DNA from 3 places in the Geobacillus sp. CAMR5420 genome. Region 1 is predicted to be linked to each of the others. Evidence: riboswitches for the same ligand, from Rfam matches in the RefSeq annotation. Region 1 holds a riboswitch; each other region holds the start of a gene.
What was found. Region 1 has a riboswitch for S-adenosylmethionine ahead of DI44_RS09650 (hypothetical protein). Riboswitches for the same ligand answer to the same signal wherever they lie in the genome.

Region 1 (4,645 bases):
CGTCTGGCGGTTGATACATGAGACCATCTCCTTTCCATCATCAGCTGCTTGTTTCTTTCGCCACAGCTTTGCCGTTCTCCTCCTCATGCACGCGAAAAGAGGAAATCGCCGCCGTTTGGCGAATAAAAAAACATGATTGACAACAGAAAGGGTGTTCCACATGAAGCCAATGACCAACTTGCACGCTGTCATCGCCGGTCAAAGCGCGCCGCCCCCATGCGACGAAACGCTCGGCGTCCGCCTGACGGAAGCCCGAGACGGCTATGCGAAAGGCGTATGGACAATCAGCGAATCGCTGCTCAACGGCAACGGGGTGATTATGGGCGGGTTCGTCGGGGCGGCGGCGGACATTCTCATGGCGTATGCAGTGACGACCTTGCTTCGCGATGACCAAATGCACGCCTCCATCAACTTGCAGACGACGTTTCACCGCCCAGCGGCGGCTGGAGAAGCCGAAATCGAGGCGCGGGTGGAAAAGTTCGGGAAAACCGTCGCCTATGTAACCGCCATCGTGCGGCAAAACGGCAAAGAGGTGGCGAGCGCCACGTCGTCGGTGCTGATCATGGACAAACCGTGAAGGTGATGGATCTCCAAAAGGCGTTTTTGCGCATGCTCGTTCTCCTTGGATTCGACGAGGCCAAACAGCAGCTGCTGTTGTTGTTTTGAAACGCATGGAAAGCGATGATCAGAGGAATCCGAGAAAACCGGTGAAAAACGATGATGTTCGCCAAATCGGTGGTTTTGTTGAAAAAGGAGAACCAATTTCACAAGGTTTCCCCACTTGAGAAGAGGCGTTGTCGAGTTGCCTTTTTCATGACATCATCAGTCCTCAATGGCGAAACGAGGTGAGGCGCAGCCGTTTTCGACCAGTTGCCAAGCGCCGGAGAAAGCGCTGTCAAAAACAGCCGCTCTCCGGCGCCTTTTGTTGCTTGTTACCCACGGACAAACGTTTTCGGCATTACGACGGCGACGACTTGCCCGCGGGCGCACAGTTCGCCGTTGGCGAACACTTCGGTGTCCACTTTCCATTTTTTCGGATGAATCTCCGTCACAGTGCCGACGGCGACAAGCGGCACTCCATGCGGCGTCGGCTTGACGAAATCGACGTGAAGCGACGCAGTGACAAAGCGCGGCGGCGTTTCCCCGCTCCCTGGTTCATGGCCGTTTTTCCGATGCAAGGCAAGCGCCGCTGAACCGGTGCCGTGGCAATCAATGAGCGAGGCGATCAGCCCGCCGTACACAAACCCTGGAATCGCCGTATGTTCCGGACGCGGCGTATACACCGTCACCGTTTTGTCGCCCCGCCACCCGGTGCGAAAATGGTGGCCTTGTTCATTCAGACGCCCGCAGCCGTAGCACCAGGCGAATTCATCAGGGTAGTCGTCTTGAATCGCGTGCACGATCATTTCTTCCACGTCATCCTCCCCCTCTCTTTTTCTAGTATACCATTGAATCGAGAAGACGACGACTCCTACATGGACGGTTGTTGTCTAGCGGCAGGCAAGGCCATACGAAGAAAAATGGAACGAAGCGCCAATCGCCAGACGGCAAATTCATAGGCGGCCCAAACAGCTGGCCGCCTAGCGTGACGCCATTTATCGAGCAGGCTCGTAAAACTCGATCCATTCGCCGTCGGGCCCGAGGAAGAACAAATATTTTGCTCCGTTCGGAAGTGTCGTTATTTCTTCCCACACAAGCGGCACACCGAGCGACTGAAGCCGTTCTTTCTCCTGCTCAATGCCTTCCACCGTAAACGCCACATGGTGCACTTTTCCTTCCGTCGGCAAATCCGGATTGTATCCTTCGATCAGCTCGACAATGATCGAGCCGCCAATCCCTAAAAACGCCAATTTCATCGTGCCGTTCGTATGAATCATTTCGTCGAGCAGCTCTAAGCCGACAACATTTTGATAAAACTCTTTCGATGCTTCGATGTCTTTCACTTGAATGCCGACATGTTCAAATTTTTTGACTGCCATTCGTCCCTCTTCCTTTCTATGACTCAGTTAACCATACTGCTTGTAAATACGGCGTCATCTGCATCGGGAAAATCCCTTTTTTCCCAAGCTCTGTCCATATGTAGCGGTCAAGGGCGTACGGTCCGTCCGCCTTCCATTCGTCCGCCTCGCTGTCGGTCAACAACAACGAAAAGGCTGTTCCTTGCGCTTCCCCATACAAATGAACGTATCCGTCCCCACGGTCGACATGCACCGCCGCCTTAGGGTCAAACCGGATGAGCTCCGCCTGCACACAGCGCATGACACAAACGGCGAACGCTGCGGCAGGGAGATGAGCGGCCATGCAAGCGCGGAGCGAAACCGCCTCCTCCACTGTTTCTCCTTCACCTCCCATCGACAAAAACCCCCTTCGCCTCGGAATGATGCGAAAGGGGCCATGAGCCGTTCTTATCATCCAAAGCGAAACCGCTTTGCGGGTGTTAGCACCTTGCCTGCGGCAGGTTGCTGTGGGGTCATCAAGCCCGTTCTCTCGCCCACTCTTGATAAGACGTATGCAATTTATCTTCTATCTTATCATACATCATCAAAGGCAACAATCGTCATTGTTCGACTTCCGGTTGCTCGGACGTGACGCCGACATCTTTCCACGTCAGTTTCGAGCCCGGATCGACCGTGAAGTTGGCGACGCGGTTGTTGACGGCATAAATGGCCGAACGATACAACGTCGGGATGACCGGCACTTCTTCGTTCATCAGCTTTTGCCATTCACTGTAAATTTTCCGACGATATTCTTTGTCAAACGCCTGTTCGGAATGGCCTTTTTCCAACAGTTCATCGTTTTTCTCATTCACCCAGCGCGAGTAGTTGAACATGACGTTGCGGCCGTACAATCCGTACGGGTCGACGTCCGTTCCAGTTCCCCAAGCGGCGGCGTAGACATCCACTTTCGGATCGTCTTTTTCGACCATATCGTAGAAGGAGTTGAACTCCGCCAAGCGTCCGTCTACAAGCTGAACATCGAGGCCCACATCTTTCCAGCATTGCATATAAAATTTGGCCAGCGGTTCAGCGATGTCCCCACCGCTCATCGCCAAGAAGTTGATCTTGAATTTTTTGCCGTTTGGATCTTCGCGGAGGCCATCGCCATCCACATCTTTATATCCCGCTTCATCCAGCAATTGTTTCGCTTTTTCCGGATTGTACGTATATCCTTTGATGGAGCTGTCATGATAGCCCGGGAACGACGGCGGAATGAGCGTGTTCGCCGGGAAGCGCAAGCCATGATACAGGCGGTCAGCCACCTCTTGGTTGTTGATGGCATACGCCATCGCTTGGCGCAGTTTTTTGTTTTGGAATTTCGGATTGTCCATTACGTTTTCCTGCTTTTTCGCATCCCAATGGCCGAGTTTAAAGCCGATATAGTTGTACGCCAAATCCACTCTACCGATAAACTGAATGTTTTTCGTCCCTTTCGCGTTCAAATATTGGTCAGTCGGGAACTCAGCGACGTCAATTTCGCCTTTTTTCAGCGCTTGCAGGACGACTTGCGGGCTGACGACTTTCAAAATGACGCCTTCCAAGTTCGGTTTGCCAGCCCAGTAGTCATCATTGCGAACAAACTCTACCGACTCGCCCGGAACGATTTTCTTCACTTTAAACGGACCGAACCCGATCGGGTTTTTCCGGATTTTATCCGATTTCGCCAAGTCTTTGATCGGAATGTCTTTCAAGTAATGCTTCGGCAGCGGATACGCCCAAATGCCGGTCAACACCGACGGATTGGCCTGTTTCCATGTGATCGTCAACGTCTTTTTGTCGATGACTTTAATGCCGGAAATTTTATCCGCTTTGCCGCTGTGATATTCTTCCATCCCGACGATCCCTTGGATGAGCGCATCGCCATAGCGGACGCCGGTGTAATCTTTATGGCCGATGACCAAATACGCATACTCCAAGTCTTCAGCGGTCACCGGCTGGCCGTCATGCCAATTCACATTGTCTTTAATATGGATTGTCATCGTCTTTTTATCATCCGACAACTCATACGTGGCAGCCCCATCATTTGTAATTTCATAGTCACCGTTCGTCCGGAAAAGCGACTCGTCAAAAAATTGCAAAATCTCTGCGTCGGGCGCTCCGGTGTAGAATGCATAGCTGAGCGTCCCTTCAAACGGCGTATCGGACACAAGGCCGTATTTCAACACGCCGCCGTCGATGATTTTCCCGTCGTTTTTCACCGTCATCGGGAATTTGCTGATGTCTTCCTTCTGAGCCGCCGGTTTTTCGTTATTGTTGCCCTTTCCGCTCGTTGTGTCGGATTTGCCCGTGCACCCGGCGAGCACGAGCAAGAGCGCGGCGAGAGCCGCCAGCCATTTTCTCTTCACATTTTCTTCCCCCTTATCCTAGTCGTTGTCTTGCATCAGCCGCACGTTTCAGCGCTTGGCCGATGAAATTTATGCACAGCATCATCACTAAAATAAGCAATGACGCAGGCAACCAAACCCACCATTTGTTTTGCAAAACATCCGGGTTGGTCGCATAGCTGACCAACGTCCCTAAGCTCGGCGTGCTCTCCGGCAGCCCGAAGCCAAGATACGTGAGCCCGGACTCGATGCCGATGTTGCCCGCCAAATTTAACGTCAAATTGACGATAATGATCGAGCTGAGGTTGGGCAAAATTTGAAAAA
Region 2 (4,645 bases), on a different contig from region 1:
CCTGAGCTTCCAACGTTTTCATCCATGGCGAGATGGCGACGTTCGATTGCCCCCAGCCCGGGATGTATTGCGAAAGCTCGTTCATCGATACTTGCTTATCGGGCAAGTCGGTCCGTTTTACTAAATGCGGCTCGAGCGAGTAAATGTTCGGCGTTTTCTCGCCGGCGATTTTTTGATAGGCGAACCGCACCTGAACGCGGCCGACTTCCGCCGGATCCGTCGCTGTTGTCGCCACCCACGGACTGTTCGGTTTTTGGATCATTTGCAAGTCTTCGTCACTCAAATCGATGCCGTATACTTTGATTTCCGTACGCCCGGCTTGCTCGATGGCGCGCGTCGCTCCTTTGGCGAACTCGTCCCAAGTTGCGAAGACGGCGTCAATGTCGCCTTTGTTCGGATATTTTTTCAAAATGGCCTCCATTTGCGTTTGCGTGTCCAAAGCCGTGTTGGCGCTCGCCGTACCGAACTTGGCGACTTCTTTTATGTTCGGATAGCGTTTTTTGAACGCCTCATAAATGACGTGGCGCCGCTCCATTGGAGTAAAACCGCCGACCCAAATCGTGACGATGTTGCCCTCTCCATTTAAATCTTCGGCGAGTGTTTTTAACGTTTTCCAGGCGAGGCTGTAGTCGTCTTGGTCGATGACGGTGACGCCGGGAACGTTCAAATCGTTGTCAAAGGCGACGACCGGGATGCCTTTTTCAACCGCTTTTTTCACCGGGCCTTCGAGCGCATCAGCGCGGCCGTGATCAAGCAGAATGGCATCAACGTTTTGCGTGATGGCCGTTTCTACGTATGAGGCCATTTTCGTCAAGTCGTTGTCGGCGTTGTAAATTTGCACTTCGCCGCCGAACTTTTGCACTTGTTCTTTGACGCCGGCGATGTATTGCGACGAGAACGTGCCGATGGACATTTGCATAATGGCGGCGATCTTCACCGGTTTTTTCAGCTTCTCCGGGATGGCCGCCTGTTCGCTGCTCGATGCGGTTTGGCTGTTGGATGAGACGGTGTCGCCTTGGATGGCCGTTTGCTTCGTTTCGTTGGCCGGCTTAGAGCTCACGGCGTCTTGCTCGTTCGTGCAGCCGGCCAAGACGGAGAACACGGCAAAGAAAAGAAGAGAAAGGAACGATAAGGCCTTAAATCGTTTCATGCTGCTCCTCCTTTGCAAATAACGCTGGCAGTGCCGCGCTGTAGCTGCCGCGGACGATGCCTTTTTCGGTAATGATCGCGGTAATCAGTTCGTTTGGCGTCACGTCAAACGCCGGGTTATACACGTTGACGCCTTCCGGGGCGACGCGCACGCCGGCCAGATGGGTCACTTCATCCGGATGGCGCTCTTCAATCGGGATGTCTGCCCCTGTCTTTGTCGCCAAATCGATGGTGGACAACGGTGCGGCGACGTAAAACGGAATGCCAAACGATTTGGCGAGCAAGGCGAGGCCGAACGTGCCGATTTTGTTCGCTGTATCGCCGTTTTGTGCGATCCGGTCGGCTCCGACGATAATGGCGCGAATCCCTTTCGCTTTGATCGTTTGCGCCGCCATGTTGTCCGTAATAAGCGTGACGTCGACGCCTGCTTGCATCAGCTCCCAGGCGGTCAGACGCGCTCCTTGCAAAACGGGGCGCGTCTCAAGGGCGTACACGGATAACTCGATCCCTTTCTCTTTCGCCAAATAAAACGGGGCGAGCGCCGTGCCGTAGCGGGCGGTGGCGATCGAGCCGGCGTTGCAAATCGTCATCACCCGGTCGCCTGGGCGAAAAAGCGATAACGCATGTTCGCCGATGCGGCGGCAGACATCTTCGTCCTCGATTTGGATGCGGATCGCCTCGTGAATAAGCACCGTTTTCGCTTCGTTGACTGAGGCGGCGTCTTTGGCGGCGGCAGTGAGCCGGTCAAGCGCCCAAACCAAATTGACGGCCGTCGGGCGGGCGCTTGCCAAATAATCGCGGTCTTGCTTTAGGCGGCTATGGAACTCGTGGACCGTTTCCGCTTTATAATGCGAGGCGGCGAGCGCCAGACCATAAGCGGCGGTGATGCCGATCGCCGGCGCTCCGCGCACTTTCAGCGAGGCGATCGCATCGTACACGTCTTCAAGCGTATGCAGGTCGATATATTCTGTTGCTAATGGCAATTTTTGTTGGTTTAAAATCGTGATATGCGTCTCGCGCCACTCGACAGAGCGCGGGATGGCAAAGGTGTCCATCGTCGTCTTCCTTTCTTTTCACATTTTCCGTTGATCCGGGCCGGCACTGGGCCGGTCGTCGCCGTGTTACTATTCGGTTTCTGCAAACACTCGGCGGAAGCCGTCCGTTCCGGTCAGCTCGTTGCGCTCGACAATCAGGCGGCGGCCGAGGCGGAGCGCGTGTCGTTTGGCGGCAAGGCGGGCTTCTTTCTGCTCGATGCCGTCAAGGTCGGCCACATGGGCGAGGCCGATCGTCCGGCGGATGACTTCGCAGCCGGCAAAGCCGACAGCATCGACGAACGCATGCCGGAGCACATCGTCAAGCAAGCCCGGTGTTGCGGCGTACGTCTCGATGCTTTTGGTGCGCCAAAGCTCCGAGAATATGGACGCAAAGACGTCCCAGGTCCGGTCGATGTGATCAAAGAGCGGTTGGCGCTCAACGTCAGGGCGGGACAACGCATTTAACAGCAAGTTGGCGAAAAACTGCCCAAGGTCAAAGCCGATCGGGCCGTAAAAGGCGAATTCCGGGTCGATTACTTTCGTTTCGTCGGTGCTTGCGAAAATGCTGCCGGTATGCAAATCGCCATGCAGAAGCACATCGGCTTCGGTTAAAAACTTGCGCTTCAGCTTTGCTGCTTCTAGGTGCAAGCGGTCATCGCGCCAAAGCGCTTCAACGTCTGGGCGCAATTCGTCTTCAAAGTTGTTCGTTTCGTGGTCAAAAAACGGGTCGGTGAAGACGAGGTCTTCCGTGATTTTGCACAGTTCCGGATTGACGAAGCTTTGCGCCAATTTCTTTTTCTCTTGCTGGTTCATGCCGAAATCAGACGTATAAAACGCCGTCTTGGCGACAAACTCGCCGATATGCTGGGACAAAAGCGGATACGTTTTTCCTTCGATCAACCCTTTGCGGGCGATTTGCAAACGGGATAAGTCTTCCATCACCGTAATGGCGAGCGATTCGTCAGAATAGTAGACTTTCGGCACGTATTGCGGCACATAGCTCGCAAACGTGCGCAGCGCGTTGCTTTCGATGACGGCGCGCTTTAACGTAAGCGGCCAGCTTTCGCCGACCACTTTGGCGTACGGCAACGCTTGTTTGATGATTACGCCTTGCTTTGTTTCTTGGTCGACGATATGAAACACTAAGTTCAAGTTGCCGTCGCCGATCTCGCGGCACAAAAGAGGCGCCCCGTCGCGGAATAAGCCGAGGCGGACAGCGAGAGATACCGCCTTCGGTTCGGTCAGCGGTTCGTAAACCGATGTTTGAACAGTGGTCATTGCCTTGTTCCCCCTTTTTTCATTTCGCTCGTTTTCAAATGCCGGTTCTGACGCGCGCTAAAACTCGGCGTTTCCGGCAAATGAAAAAGCCTCTTTCGCATACGGAAAGAGGCTTGAAGATGCATCGTCTTCGCGCCTCTTATCTTTCAGAAAGACATCGGTCTTTCTGTTGGACTTAGCACCGTGCCCTGCGGAAGCGGTTCGCTTCCGGCGCCGCCTTTGGCGTGCGCCCTATCTCACGATAGCATTACGGTCGGTTGCTGGGCTTCATTGGGCCAATTCCCTCAGCCAACTCTTGATAAGAGTACCGATTTCTTGTATTCAGTTTCGGGAATTTTCACGATGTTCTCAATTGTTTGGTTGCTTGATTCGAATGATACATGGTCGGCCAATCGATTGTCAATACGTTTTGAAAAAATTTTTTGCCGTTTCATAGTCGTGCGGCCGGCGGTCGGCAAACACCGGGATGCGCGCGCGGACGTCCGCAACGAGCGCGGGATCGATGTCGGCCGAGAGAATGCCCGGCTTCTCGTCCGCCTCGGCGATCACTTCGCCCCATGGGTCGATGACGAGCGAATGGCCGGCAAAGACGTTGTTCGGGTCGCGGCCAGCCCGGTTGCAGGCGACGACGTAGCATTGGTTTTCAATCGCCCGCGCCATCAAGAGCGTCCGCCAATGGTGCAGGCGGGGAAGCGGCCATTCGGCGACGACAAACAGCACTTCCGCCCCAGCCAAAGCATGGGCGCGAATCCACTCCGGAAAGCGGATGTCATAGCAAATGACCCCAGCGCACGGCAGCCCGTCAAGCGAGAACAAGCCTGGCTCGTTTCCCGGCTGCAAATACAAATGTTCATCCATCAATTGGAACAGGTGAAGCTTGCTGTATTCGCCGACGATTTGGCCATGACGGTCGGCCACGATCATCGTGTTTGTCACGCCGGCGGCTGTTTTTTTGGCGACCGAACCAGCGACGAAATGGACGCCGTACGTTTGCGCCAATCGGGAAGCGAGCGCCTTCGCCCGTTCGGCGCCTTCGTCGGCAATTTCATCCAGGCGCGTCAAATCGTAGCCGGTCGTCCATAACTCTGGCAGCACGATGATGTCAGCGCCGTCTTTGGCAGCGGATTCCACGGCCTGTTCGGCTTGCTGTTCGTTTTTTGCTGGATCGCCAAATGCAATGTCAA
Region 3 (4,645 bases), on a different contig from region 1:
TGCCGCTCCTGCCAAAAGCGGTATGCTTTTCCGTTCCAATAGAAAAACTGCGACGCCGCCCCGCCGGCGCGGACGAGCCGGCGCGCCAGCCGGCGCAGCCCGCGCTGCTTTTTCACCTTGGCATCCGACAAATACAACCCAAGAAGCCCTCGGTGAATAAGGCGGTGAAACTCGCCGTGCGGAAGGGCGCCGACATGGCGGTCGGCCTCTTCGATGAAATGGCAAAGCCGCTCAAGCATCACCGTTTCATTCGGATAGTAAAAGCAAAAGTTTAAATCGCCGCCGTCCCGGTCTTCCTCCTGGTCGATCAAATAGTCGAGCAAAATGTGCAGTCCTTGAATGTACGGAAAATAACCGTCGCGCACTTGTCTCGCCATCTCCGGCGGCAGCGATTCGCCAAACGCATAGGCGACGAGGCAGAAAATGCCGAGCGTCGAACCGGAGCAGGCGGAAAACTCATACCATTCCATCGGCGGCAAGGCGTCTTTGTATTGCGCGAACCATTTCTCCAGCCGCGGCACCCGCTCGCTCGCTTCGACATGTTTATGCACTTGCAAGTCGCAATAATATCCGGCCAATTCATGCAAAAATGGGGCGATCGTCTCATAATGGCGCACCGTCTCGAGCACCTCTTGGCACGTGCGGACGAGCGCCGGCAAATAGCCGCCGTCTTCCTGTTCGCGGCGATGGCGGTAATAGTTCGACGGCTCCGCGCCGATCGTCAAAGCGTCCGGCATCGAATCGTGCAAGGCGCGAAAGTCGAGCGGATCGAGCGAGGTGCTGCGGTCGCACAAATTATCCAAATAATCGCTGATCGTCTGGTAAGCCACGATAAAGCGGATGCAATCCTCCATGTTTTCTCCGGCCAAGAGCGCCAAAATGGAGCCGCCTTCGCAATGGAACGTTTTCGAAGCGATGCTCGCCAAGGCCTGGCGCCGCAATTCCGGGTCGGGAATGCGCTCGGCCTGGCGCCGCCAATAGGCAAGCTCGCGGTGGACAAGCGGAAGCACGTCACGATACACCATTTTCATCAAGGCGATGGGGTTTTTCGGAATGTTCAATCGGCTCACCTCAGGTGCAAACACCATGGTCTCGTCTCCTAGCATTTCCATCTTATCAGCAACCAAAATCGTTTCGCGTCTGAACAGCCTGCGATCTCGTCTTCCAGTATTGCCATCAATGCGGGCGGGGCAAACCATAAAAGGGTTGGCGATGGAATGAAAAAACCGCTCAACAACGGTTCTTCTCACGTTGAGAAGCTTTGTGAAATCGGATCTTCTTTCCCGATCCCAACCACTCATCGGGCGAAACGAAACGTTTTTCACCAATCCCGACCAGGCGCGCTCACTTTCGTTGGCGATTTGGACGCAGCGTTGTACAATACATGGTGAACGATCGATTTTGCAGCAGAAAGGAACGAACGCCCATGATTTACCCATACAAAGGCAAAACGCCGCAAATTGCCGCCTCCGCCTTTATCGCCGACTATGTGACGATCACCGGCGATGTCGTGATCGGCGAAGAGACGAGCATTTGGTTCAATACCGTCATTCGCGGCGATGTGGCGCCAACGGTGATTGGCAACCGGGTCAATATTCAAGATAACTCAATTTTGCATCAAAGTCCAAACAATCCGCTTATCATTGAAGACGGTGTAACAGTCGGCCATCAAGTCATTTTGCACAGCGCCATCGTTCGCAAAAACGCGCTCATCGGCATGGGCTCGATCATTTTGGACCGCGCGGAAATCGGGGAAGGCGCGTTTATCGGCGCCGGCAGTTTAGTGCCGCCGGGCAAAAAAATTCCGCCCAACACGCTCGCCCTCGGCCGGCCGGCGAAAGTCGTCCGCGAACTGACGGAAGACGACATCCGTGAAATGGAGCGCATCCGCCGCGAATATGTCGAGAAAGGGCAGTATTACAAAGCGCTGCAGCAACAGCGGACATCGTGCGCCAACAAAAAAGAGCTGCCGTGATCAGGCAGCTCTTTTTCTTTCATCACTTGTCCGCCAACGCCAGCGCTTGTTCTTTCAACAAGGCGGCTTTGTCGGTGCGCTCCCACGGCAGGTCGATGTCCGTACGCCCAAAATGGCCGTAAGCAGCCGTCTGTTTGTAAATCGGGCGGCGAAGGTCGAGCATTTTGATGATGCCCGCCGGGCGGAGATCGAAGTTGTTGCGCACGACCTCAATCAAAATGTCTTCCGATACTTTGCCGGTGCCGAACGTATCGATCGAAATCGAAACTGGGCGGGCGACGCCGATCGCGTAGGCAAGCTGCACTTCGCATTTGTCGGCCAGTCCTGCCGCGACGATGTTTTTCGCGACATAGCGGGCCGCATACGCCGCCGAGCGGTCGACTTTCGTCGGATCTTTGCCCGAGAACGCGCCGCCGCCGTGGCGGGCGTAGCCGCCGTACGTATCGACGATGATTTTGCGCCCCGTCAACCCAGCATCCCCTTGCGGACCGCCGATGACAAACCGTCCTGTCGGGTTGATGAAATATTTCGTGTTCTCATCAAGCAGCTCTGCGGGCACGACCGGCTTGATGACCTGTTCTTTAATGTCGCGCTCGATTTGCTCTTGCGTAATTTCCGGATGGTGCTGCGCGGAAACGACGATCGTATCGACGCGCACCGGTTTGCCGTTTTCATCGTATTCGATCGTCACTTGCGTTTTCCCGTCCGGCCGCAAGTACGGCAAGACATCCGTTTTGCGCACTTCCGCCAATCGGCGCGCCAAGCGGTGCGCAAGCGAAATCGGCAACGGCATCAATTCTTCCGTCTCATTGCAGGCGAACCCAAACATCAATCCTTGGTCGCCGGCGCCAATCGCTTCAATTTCCTCGTCAGTCATCTGACCTTCGCGCGCCTCAAGCGCCCGGTTCACCCCCATCGCAATGTCCGGCGATTGTTCGTCAATCGACGTCAGCACCGCGCACGTATCGGCGTCAAATCCGTATTTGGCGCGCGTGTAGCCGATCTCCCGGACCGTATCGCGGACGATGCGCGGAATGTCCACGTATGTTGATGTCGTGATTTCCCCGCTCACGAGCACCAGCCCGGTCGTGACGCTCGTTTCGCAGGCGACGCGGGCGTTCGGATCTTTTTCCAAAATGGCATCCAAAATGGCGTCAGAAATTTGGTCGCAAATTTTATCCGGATGTCCTTCCGTCACAGACTCTGAAGTAAACAAGCGGCGTTTGGCTGACATTCGGTTTGTTTCCTCCTCTTGGCATAATGTGGCGACACGGAACTCATTTCCCTTTTTCCCTTCGCAATATAAAAAACCTTTCCTGTAACGGCTGAGGAAAGGTCATGGCAATCGTATTGCTTCCTTTCACTCTTATCGTTCAAGGACTGCGCCTTGCCACAGGTTAGCACCATTTCACACATGTACAGTTGTGACGGTTGCTGGGCTTCATCGGGCCTGTCCCTCCACCGGCTCGGGATAAGAGTATCCGTTCAATGACTTATCTTATCGCAATGGAATCGGCAAAGTCAACTATCAAAATTCATTTTTTATCATTTCCAGCCGAGAAAATTCTTTCCTCAAGGAAATCGACACATTGGGCAAAATAAAGTTTGAAAAACCCACACAATTAGTATGGACTATTAATAAAAATGTGTTATACTATTTTCAAGAGTGATTTCAAAAAGAAGGCAGGTTTTGAATATGGGGATCGCAAACATGACGAATAAGCTTGATGTATTGCTGCAAAAACCGTACGTGCATCATCAACTGTCCGTCGCCGAGCTCGTCGAGAAAGTCCTGCAGCGGAACGAAGGACGGCTGACGCACACCGGAGCCGTCGCGGTCACGACCGGCAAGTACACAGGGCGGTCGCCGAAAGACAAATACATCGTCGAAGAACCGTCAACGAAGCAAACGATCGACTGGGGAGCGGTCAACCAGCCGATGTCTCCGGAGACGTTTGATAAACTGTACGACAAAGTGCTCGACTATTTAATGAAGAAAGATGAACTGTTCGTGTTTAAAGGCTTTGCCGGCGCCGATCCGAAATACCGGCTGCCGATTCAAGTCGTCAACGAATTCGCCTGGCACAACTTGTTCGTCCATCAGCTGTTCATTCGGCCGAACGTCGAAGAGCTCGCCGTGCATGAGCCGCAATTCACCGTCATTTGCGCGCCGAACTTTAAAGCCGACCCGAAAGTCGACGGCACGCGCTCGGAAGCGTTCATCATCATCTCGTTTGAACGGCGCACCGTGTTGATCGGCGGCACCGAGTATGCCGGCGAAATGAAAAAATCGATTTTCTCGGTGATGAACTATTTGCTGCCGGAACAAGGCATCCTGCCGATGCACTGCTCGGCCAACGTCGGCCAGGAAGGCGACGTCGCCCTCTTTTTCGGCTTGTCGGGAACGGGAAAAACGACGCTCTCGACCGACCCGAACCGCCGCTTGATCGGCGATGATGAACACGGCTGGTCAAGCCGCGGCATTTTCAACATCGAAGGCGGCTGCTATGCGAAATGCATCAACCTATCGCGCGAGAAAGAGCCGCAAATTTTTGACGCCATCGGCTTCGGCGCGGTGCTCGAAAACGTCGTCCTCGATGACGCGACGCGGGTGCCGAATTACGACGACGGCACGCTGACGGAAAACACACGCGCCGCCTACCCGCTTCA

Region 2: another riboswitch for S-adenosylmethionine. It lies ahead of mtnK (S-methyl-5-thioribose kinase); the one in region 1 lies ahead of DI44_RS09650 (hypothetical protein).
Region 3: another riboswitch for S-adenosylmethionine. It lies ahead of metK (methionine adenosyltransferase); the one in region 1 lies ahead of DI44_RS09650 (hypothetical protein).

Annotation. Positions count from the first base shown of each region.
Region 1 is NZ_JHUS01000030.1:72,089-76,733, reverse strand. Features, by position in the region: gene hutG (formimidoylglutamase) at 1-19, opposite strand, end outside; gene DI44_RS09635 (PaaI family thioesterase) at 161-577, shown strand; gene DI44_RS09640 (PaaI family thioesterase) at 933-1,415, opposite strand; gene DI44_RS09645 (VOC family protein) at 1,596-1,979, opposite strand; gene DI44_RS09650 (hypothetical protein) at 1,996-2,352, opposite strand; SAM riboswitch class I at 2,403-2,507, opposite strand; gene opp4A (oligopeptide ABC transporter substrate-binding protein) at 2,558-4,342, opposite strand; gene DI44_RS09660 (ABC transporter permease) at 4,356-4,645, opposite strand, start outside.
Region 2 is NZ_JHUS01000024.1:49,146-53,790, forward strand. Features, by position in the region: gene DI44_RS11605 (sugar ABC transporter substrate-binding protein) at 1-1,150, opposite strand, end outside; gene mtnA (S-methyl-5-thioribose-1-phosphate isomerase) at 1,137-2,204, opposite strand; gene mtnK (S-methyl-5-thioribose kinase) at 2,274-3,461, opposite strand; SAM riboswitch class I at 3,598-3,766, opposite strand; gene DI44_RS11590 (carbon-nitrogen family hydrolase) at 3,861-4,645, opposite strand, start outside.
Region 3 is NZ_JHUS01000057.1:33,679-38,323, forward strand. Features, by position in the region: gene DI44_RS02880 (tetraprenyl-beta-curcumene synthase family protein) at 1-1,088, opposite strand, end outside; gene DI44_RS02875 (gamma carbonic anhydrase family protein) at 1,427-1,975, shown strand; gene metK (methionine adenosyltransferase) at 1,998-3,209, opposite strand; SAM riboswitch class I at 3,339-3,453, opposite strand; gene pckA (phosphoenolpyruvate carboxykinase (ATP)) at 3,672-4,645, shown strand, end outside.